Regions from separate parts of the Pseudomonas sp. ADAK2 TE3594 genome, predicted to be linked through region 2. Evidence: riboswitches for the same ligand, from Rfam matches in the RefSeq annotation. Region 2 holds a riboswitch; the other holds the start of a gene.
The links. A riboswitch is a leader RNA that binds a small molecule or an ion and turns the genes downstream of it on or off. The one in region 2 is predicted to bind cobalamin.
Positions count from the first base shown of each region.

Region 1 (4,411 bases), 2.2 Mb from region 2:
GCGGGTTCTTCGCGCTTCAGGTCGATACTGGCCAGGGCCTTGATCTCACGGAGCTCGATTTGATGGGCCTGTAATGCCTGATCAAGCAGCGCCCGCAGCGTGCTGACGGGGCAGCCGCGCTGGCAGCCCAGGCCGACCACCAGGGTCGGCGCTGCGCTGACGTCAGTCATGCGCAGTATTGGCCATCGCTTTTGCGGCGGAACAACCAGGCGCTGATCAGGCCCAGGGCCAGCCAGAACGCCATGTTGGTCAGCTGCGAAGCGATTTTGAACTGCGCTTCCAGGGCTTCTGGAGCCAGCATGGAGTGCACTTCCGGTTGTGGCGCGCCGATGACGTGCGGGACGGCCAGAATCGCCACGCCGAGGATCTTCATCAGCCAGTGGCGGCTGAACACGATCAACGCGATGCCGACAGCGGTGGAGGCGGCAGTGCCAATCCACCAGATCTGCCGTTGCGCCAGATCCGCAGCGGCAGTGCCTGGCAGCTCAGGTGGCAGGCCGAGGGTTGGCGCCAGCACGAACGTCGCATAACCGGCCAGACCCCAGAGCAGGCCCTGAGAGGTACGGCGTGGAGCGCGCAAGGTGTAGAGGCCCGCGAGCATCAGGGCGAAACCGACCGCCACCACCAGATTGCCGCCGGTGGTCGACAGCACGCGCTGCCAGCCGTCTTCCGGCTCCCAGGCTTCGGCATCGTGGGTATGAGCGGTGACAGCACCCGCGGCGTGCTCGTGGATTTCAACAGCGGCCGGCTCGGATTTTTCGTAGGTCTCGGCCTGCAAAATCAGCGGTGCAACCCAGAAGCTTTGCAGCAGGGTCAATAGCAGGGCGGCCAGCAGCCCGGTGAAACCTGCGGTTTGCGCAATACGCTTGATCATGTCAGCAGGTCTCAATGGCACGGAAAGGCGGAACTGTGACGAGTATCGTGCGCGGCGTTGTGCACCGCTTCGATGTGCGAGAAACCGGCGAAATACACAAGGCTGGCGCCAAGGATCGACGCACAAAAAGCGGCGGTCAGGCGTTGGCTCAGGGTTGTGGTGGTGCTGATCGTGCTCTTTTTATCGGTGTTGCTGCCGGTGCTGCTGATGATCGACATGGCGCTTCCCTCTGGTCTGTCAGCGGGTGAATAGAGCGCATGAAAACCTCCGCACGCCGGGGCACGCAGAGATTTCGAACAGCGCCCGCCCACCGCGGGTTTGTTATTCAGTGAACGTAAGAGTCACTTTGTGTTGCGGGCCGGTCTCCGGGCTCGCGAGGGGCAGGGCTTGCGCCGAAACCTGCAAGCATCACCTTCCCATGCCGTATGACGGGCACAGTGGATCTGACGCTTCACTCGCTTACCGTTGCGGGGGCAGCACCGGACTGACATGGCTTTAGAGTAAAGCACATGATTCACCGGTTTCCCGTTTCACCCTGTGAAGGGCACCCGTAACAAGGCGTGTAGGAGAGCATGGGCGGGGGTTGGGCGTCAATTGGCATGGGTTCTCGTTTGAGTTGATCGTTCCACGCTCTGCGTGGGAATGCAGCCCGGGACGCTCCGCGTCCCTTTCACAGCCGAACGCGGAGCGTCCGTTGAGGCATTCCCACGCAGAGCGTGAGAACGATCATCATCGACACTATTCCTGTAGGAGCGAGGCTTGCCCGCGAAGGCGTCCTGTGAGTCACCACAGATCTCTGCACGGACATTGACCCGCCCCCACACGATGCGTAGCCTTGCGCTTTCGAGGTTCTTCGGCGTCTGCCGAAGCTAAGAAGGGAACGCGGTCGATGCCGCGGCTGCCCCCGCAACTGTGAACGGTGATGTTCGCTGCCACGCCACTGCAAACCCTGGTCCATCAGGTTCGCGGGAAGGCGCAGCAAACGCCAGTCGAACGATTGGCACACCGTCAGCCAGGAGACCTGCCTCGACACAGATTCTCACTACAACCGGGCGGGGTGATCCGGTGGCGGAACTCTTGCGCGCGCACACCTGCCGCAGCGATTGTCGTCCCGTATGCCCGCCACCTTGCCAAAGGGCATCCGATGAAAACACTGGCCAAACTCCCTGTCACCATCGTTACCGGCTTCCTCGGCTCGGGCAAAACCACCTTGCTGCGCCACATGCTCGACAACGCCCAGGGCCGTCGCATCGCAGTGATCGTCAACGAGTTCGGCGAGCTGGGCATCGACGGCGAGATCCTCAAGCAGTGCTCGATCGGTTGCACCGAAGAAGAAGCCAACGGCCGCGTTTACGAACTGGCCAACGGCTGCCTGTGCTGCACGGTTCAGGAAGAATTCTTCCCGGTGATGCGCGAACTGGTCGCTCGTCGCGGCGACCTCGACCACATCCTCATCGAAACGTCGGGCCTGGCCCTGCCAAAACCGTTGGTTCAAGCCTTCCAATGGCCAGAAATCCGTAGCGCCTGCACGGTTGACGCGGTGATCACCGTGGTCGACAGCCCGGCCGTCGCTGCTGGCACTTTCGCTGCGTTCCCGGATCAGGTCGATGCCCAGCGCAAACTCGACCCGAACCTGGACCACGAATCGCCGCTGCACGAGCTGTTCGCCGACCAACTGGCCAGCGCCGACCTGGTGATCCTCAACAAGGCTGACCTGATCAGCGCTGAAGACCTGGCCCGTGTGCGCCTGGAAGTCGCTGAAGAACTGCCGCCAGCGGTGAAAGTCATCGAAGCCAGCAGCGGTCGTCTGCCACTGGACGTGCTGATCGGCCTCGGCGCCGGTTCTGAAGAACACATCGACAGCCGCCACAGCCATCACGATCATCACCACGAAGGTGAAGACGGCCACCACGATGAGCATGACCACGACGCATTCGATTCCATCTCGATCGAGCTGCCACAAGCCGACGAAAGCCTGCTGATGGATGCGCTGACTCAATTGGTGGTCCAGCACGGCATCCTTCGGGTGAAAGGTTTTGCAGCGGTGCCGAACAAACCGATGCGCCTGCTGATCCAGGGCGTGGGCACGCGTTTCGACAAGCACTTCGACCGTCAGTGGGGCGCTGAAGAAGCGCGCACCACGCGTCTCGTGTTGATCGGTCAGGATCTGGACGCCGCTGCGCTCGAAGCGCAATTGCGCGCTGCGCTCAGCGTTTAAACCATGCACCTGCTCAGGACCCAGCCCGGCGGTTTCGTGTCGGATGACAACATTGCCGACCTTGGACAAACCCCCGCCGAGCTGGTGATCCTGTGCAGCGGCGATTCCAGCCTGGCGTTGCTCGCCGAAGCGGCGCAGCAGTTGCCCGACGATTACCCGAGCGTGCGCCTGGCCAACCCGATGCAAGTGCAGAATCACGCCTCGGTCGATCTCTACGTCGACGAAGTGCTGCGCCACGCCAAAGTGATTCTGATCTCGCTGCACGGCGGCATCGCCTATTGGCGTTATGGCATTGAGCGTCTGGTGGAATTGTCCGAGCGCGGCGTGCAGCTGATTCTGGTGCCGGGGGATGATCGCCCGGACCCGGAGCTCAGTGACCTGAGCACCGTAACCGCGCAAGACCGCGACCGGCTCTGGCACTTCTTGCGTCAGGGCGGCATGGCCAACGCGCTCGACCTGTTTCGCTGCCTCGCCAATCGCTGGCTGGATCGCGACTACTCATGGTCCGAGCCGCAAACCCTGCCACGCACCGCGATCTACCACCCGCACAAAAGCCCCGCTGAGTTGAGCGATTGGCAAGCCGACTGGCAAGCTGATCAGCCGGTGGCGGCGGTGCTGTTTTACCGCTCGCATTTGCAGGCGGCGAACACCGGTTTCATCGATATTTTCTGCCAGCGTTTGCAGGCGGCGGGGTTGAACCCATTGCCGATTGCGCTGGCCAGTTTGAAAGAGCCCGGCTGCCTGACGGTGGTCGAGGACTTGCTGGATGAAGTCGAGGCAGGGGTGATTCTCAACACCACCGGTTTCGCCCAATCCAGCCCCGAAGCACCGCACCTGCGACCGTTTCGCCGCAATATTCCGGTGATCCAGGCGATCTGCGCCCAGGACAATGAACCCGGTTGGCGCGCCAGCGAACAAGGCCTCGGCCCCCGCGACCTGGCGATGCACATCGCACTGCCGGAGCTGGACGGGCGAATCATCAGTCGGCCGATCAGTTTCAAGGACCTGGCCTGGCGCAGCGAGCGCAGCCAGTCCGACGTGGTCTGCTACCGGCCGCAACCTGAGCGCATGGATTTTGTCGCCGAATTGGCGCGGCGCTGGATCGATCTGGCGCGAGTGCCCAATGGCGAAAAACGCATCGCCCTGATCCTCGCTAACTACCCGACGCGCGATGGGCGCATCGGCAACGGCGTTGGCCTCGATACTCCGGCTGCGGCATTGAACATCCTTCGTGCCCTGCACGCCGAAGGTTATCCGTTGCCGGCTGAATTGCCAAACAGCGGCACCGCGCTGATCCAGCAATTGCTCGGCGGCGTCAG
Region 1 covers NZ_JBRJGV010000001.1:3,248,522-3,252,932, reverse strand. Annotated here, with positions in the region: gene AB7M22_RS14280 (cobalamin biosynthesis protein) at 1-170, opposite strand, end outside; gene AB7M22_RS14275 (CbtA family protein) at 167-874, opposite strand; gene AB7M22_RS14270 (CbtB domain-containing protein) at 886-1,092, opposite strand; cobalamin riboswitch at 1,214-1,441, opposite strand; cobalamin riboswitch at 1,704-1,917, shown strand; gene cobW (cobalamin biosynthesis protein CobW) at 2,019-3,092, shown strand; gene cobN (cobaltochelatase subunit CobN) at 3,096-4,411, shown strand, end outside.
Region 1: linked by a shared signal. The riboswitch ahead of cobW (cobalamin biosynthesis protein CobW) and the one ahead of cobO (cob(I)yrinic acid a,c-diamide adenosyltransferase) in region 2 are both predicted to bind cobalamin.

Region 2 (4,411 bases):
TGCGGTTCCACGAGCCATGCTGGCCGATGAATACACCTTGAGTGAACGGCGCGGGCAGTTTGCTGCCTTCGGCAAATGTCAGGCCCAGTGACGCGGTATGTGGCCCCACCGCATAGTCCGGGGCGATGGCCTTGGCCACCAGATCGGGTTTTTGCGGCTCGACGCGAATGTCGACGTGTTGGCCGTAATAGCTGTAAGGCCAGCCGTAGAACCCGCCGTCCTTCACTGAGGTGATGTAGTCCGGCACGAGGTCGCTGCCGATTTCGTCACGCTCGTTGACGGCGGTCCACAGTGCGCCGCTCTGAGGCTCCCAGGCCAGACCGTTTGGATTACGAATCCCCGAGGCGAAGATCCGATGATTGCCGGTGGCGCGATCCACTTCCCAGATCGCCGCGCGGCCTTCCTCCTGATCCATGCCGTTTTCACCGACGTTGCTATTCGAGCCCACGGTGACGTACAGCTTGCTGCCATCCTTGCTGGCGATGACGTTTTTGGTCCAGTGATGATTCAGCGTACCGCCCGGCAGGTCGACCACCTTGATCGGCTGCGACTTGATCGCCGTTTCACCGTTTTCATAGTGGAAACGCAGCAGGCGATCAGTGTCGGCGACGTACAGGTCATTGCCGACCAGGGTCATGCCGAAGGGCGAATTGAGGTTTTCCAGGAATACCATGCGGGTTTCGGCGACGCCGTCGTGGTCCTTGTCCCGCAGCAGGGTGATGCGGTTCGGGCTGGGGACGCCGGCACCGGCGCGGCCCATGACTTTGCCCATGACCCAGCCGCGAATGCCTTGGCCATCATCGGGTTTGGGCGGCGCGTTGGTTTCGGCCACCAGCACATCGCCGTTGGGTAATACGTAGAGCCAGCGCGGATGATCGAGGCCTTCGGCAAACGCCGCCACTTGAGTCCCTGCCGCGGCGACGGGTTTCTTGCCTTCAGGCCAGCCGATTGCCGGGGCGATGTTCACCGTCGGGATCAGGGTTTTATTCGGTTCCGGCAGCTTGGGCGACGGTCCGGTGCCGTCCGAGACTTGCAGGCTGGAGGTTTCACCACAGGCGGCGAGCCCTCCGGCGAGCGCGATGATGAAAACGAGATGGGGTTTGCGCATTACTGATCTTCCCTATGAATGCATTGACGTAATCATAGAGAAGCGTAGACGTTCGATGGTTCAACCCGTCAGCCGCGGGCTTCCTTGAACAATACGGCGATCCCTGGATGGTAGTTGCCGGCTTCATTGCGCAACTTGCGATAGGCGTACGGGAAATACCAGGCCACGGCGCAGCTGGGTTCCTTTTGCAGGTCGTCGAGCATGTCCTGGAGTTCTTCCGGTGTAGCGCTCTGCTGAGCTTTTTGCGGCGCAACGAACAGGCAACCGAGTTTCAGGTCGCTGGCGTAGCTGATCCTCTTGGCCTCGCTGGTGATGTCCTGCAGCGCCTGAGTCAGGTTCAGGCTGTTGACCCGCGGCCAGCGTTGAGTGGCTTGAAGGTAGGCGCGTTGTTCGGCGGTGGCTTCGGGAGTGGCGATAAACAGGTCGGCGCGGCCGTTGCGTTCGCCTTCTTCGTTCTGCTTGCGCGTCGGCGTTTGTTGCAAGGTGACCATTTCTGCCATCCAGGCTGCGGCGGAGAGCAGGCCGAGGTTGGCTTTTTCGTCGTACCAATAAGGTGTGTCGTTATCGCCGCGTACAGCGTTGTAGCGGTCGATACAGTCAAACCAGCGTTCCAGCACCGGTCGCAGGAATTCCAGCTTCGGATTGCTGATGATCATGCCTTGCATGTTGCTCACCCTTGTAATTGTGATGTTGGGTTGTGGCGCTTTGATATCACTGCTGACAGTGTGGTGCAAGTTGGGTGTCAGAAATTTGATCGGCGGCAGTATATCGCTCGCCCGCGCTTTGTCTTCAATTGACGCTCCACCCCCAACCCTCTAACCTTCGCGGCTTGTTTCAGGTGCTCTGTGGCGGTGGCCGACAGAGTGAAACAGGGAAGCCGGTGAGTGACTATCGTCAAGCGACGAAGCGTCACGATCCCGGCGCTGCCCCCGCAACGGTAAATGAGTGAAAACTGCGCCTTGAGCCACTGTGTTGATGTCAACATGGGAAGGCGCGCAGTCAGGCAAAACGCCGCTCATGAGCCCGGAGACCGGCCTGATTCATCCAACGGCATCACGGCGGGCGATGCCAGGCTTCTTGCCGTCTATTCTTGTGCCTGCCCGCCGTTATCCAGCCTCAACGGAGAGCTCCCATGACTGATACCCCCGATCGTGACGAACGCCATCTGGCGCGCATGCTGCGCAAAAAAGCGGTGATCGACGAACGCATCGCCAACTCCCCGAATGAATGCGGCCTGCTGCTGGTGCTGACTGGCAATGGCAAAGGCAAAAGCAGCTCGGCGTTCGGCATGCTTGCGCGGGCCATGGGCCACGGTATGCAGTGCGGCGTCGTGCAGTTCATCAAGGGGCGCACCAGCACCGGCGAGGAGCTGTTCTTCCGGCGCTTCCCGGAGCAGGTGCGTTTTCATGTGATGGGCGAGGGCTTCACTTGGGAAACCCAGGACCGCCAACGCGACATCGCCGCCGCCGAAGCCGCCTGGGCGGTGTCCCGCGAATTGCTGCGTGATCCGGCCATTGGCCTCGTGGTGCTTGATGAGTTGAACATCGCCCTCAAGCACGGCTACCTCGATCTCGATCAGGTGCTCAGCGACTTGCAGGCCCGTCCGCCGATGCAACATGTGGTGGTCACCGGTCGTGGCGCCAAGCCAGAGATGATCGAGCTGGCCGACACCGTCACAGAAATGGGCATGATCAAGCACGCCTTCCAGGCCGGAATCAAAGCGCAAAAAGGCGTCGAGCTGTGAACTGCACTTTATGAATAGCCATCGTCAATGCCCGGCGGTACTGATCGCCGCGCCGGCCTCCGGTCAGGGCAAGACCACCGTCACTGCCGCGCTGGCCCGTTTGCATCGCAATCAGGGGCGCAAGGTTCGCGTGTTCAAATGCGGCCCGGACTTTCTCGACCCGATGATTCTCGAGCGCGCCAGCGGTGCACCGGTCTATCAACTCGACATGTGGATGGTCGGCGAGCAAGAAAGTCGGCGTCTGTTGTGGGAGGCCGCTGGCGAAGCCGATCTGATCCTCATCGAAGGCGTCATGGGGCTGTTCGACGGTACGCCGTCCAGCGCCGACCTGGCGCGGCACTTCGGTGTGCCGGTGCTTGGCGTGATCGACGGCACCGCGATGGCGCAGACGTTTGGCGCGCTGGCCCTGGGCCTTGCGCGTTATCAGCCGGATTTGCCTTTTGCCGGTGTGCTGGCCAACCGGGTCGGCACTGTGCGGCATGCGCAGTTGCTCGAAGGCAGCCTGACTGAAGGCTTGCGCTGGTACGGTGCGTTGTCCCGGGAGACCGGGATCGAATTGCCGAGTCGACATCTTGGCCTGGTTCAGGCCAGCGAGCTGAATGATCTCGATCTGCGCCTCGATGCGGCCGCCGAGTCACTGGCCAGCAGTTGCGATGTGGCGCTGCCGCCGGCCGTGGAATTCGCCGCGCCTGAAATGATCGCGGCCGAACCGTTGCTGGCCGGTGTACGGATTGCCGTGGCCCGCGATGAAGCTTTCGCGTTTACCTACGGCGCGAGCCTGGATTTGCTGCGGGCCATGGGCGCCGAATTGTCTTTTTTCTCGCCGATCCGCGACAGCGGGTTGCCGGAGGCAGACAGCCTCTATCTGCCGGGCGGTTACCCCGAATTGCACCATGTGGCGTTGTCACAAAACACGCCGATGCTGAACGCGATCCGCGCTCACCACGCGGCGGGTAAACCGTTGCTGGCCGAGTGTGGCGGCATGCTGTATCTGCTGGATTCCTTGACCGATGTCGAGGGCACTCGCGCTGAACTGGTTGGCTTGCTGGCCGGTGATGCGGTGATGCAGAAGCGTCTTGCCGCGTTGGCCTTGCAGGCGGTCGAATTGCCGGAAGGTTTGCTGCGTGGGCACACGTATCACCACTCGCTGACCAGCACCGGGCTTGAGCCGATTGCTCGAGGTTTGAGCCCCAATGGCGGGCGAGGGGCGGAGGCGGTTTATCGTGAGGGGCGGATGACGGCTTCCTATGTGCACTTTTATTTCCCGTCCAATCCATCGGCGATTGCCGCGCTGTTTGTGCCTGACCTTGACACCGCCATCGCGGGCAAGCCCACTCCCACATTAGAGAGTGTGTTGCCTGAAGAAACACGGTCCACTGTGGGAGCGAGCCTGCTCGCGAAGAGGCCATGACGGAAAACGCATTTTCCGAAGCCGAGCGCGCAGCCGTCTACCGAGCCATCGCCGAACGCCGCGACATGCGTCACTTCAGCGGCGGCACAGTCGAGCCCGAGTTACTTCGTCGTCTGCTCGAAGCCGCGCATCAGGCCCCGAGTGTCGG
Region 2 covers NZ_JBRJGV010000001.1:1,076,156-1,080,566, forward strand. Annotated here, with positions in the region: gene AB7M22_RS04840 (PQQ-dependent sugar dehydrogenase) at 1-1,108, opposite strand, end outside; gene AB7M22_RS04845 (hypothetical protein) at 1,177-1,773, opposite strand; cobalamin riboswitch at 1,928-2,161, shown strand; gene cobO (cob(I)yrinic acid a,c-diamide adenosyltransferase) at 2,241-2,852, shown strand; gene AB7M22_RS04855 (cobyrinate a,c-diamide synthase) at 2,863-4,263, shown strand; gene bluB (5,6-dimethylbenzimidazole synthase) at 4,260-4,411, shown strand, end outside.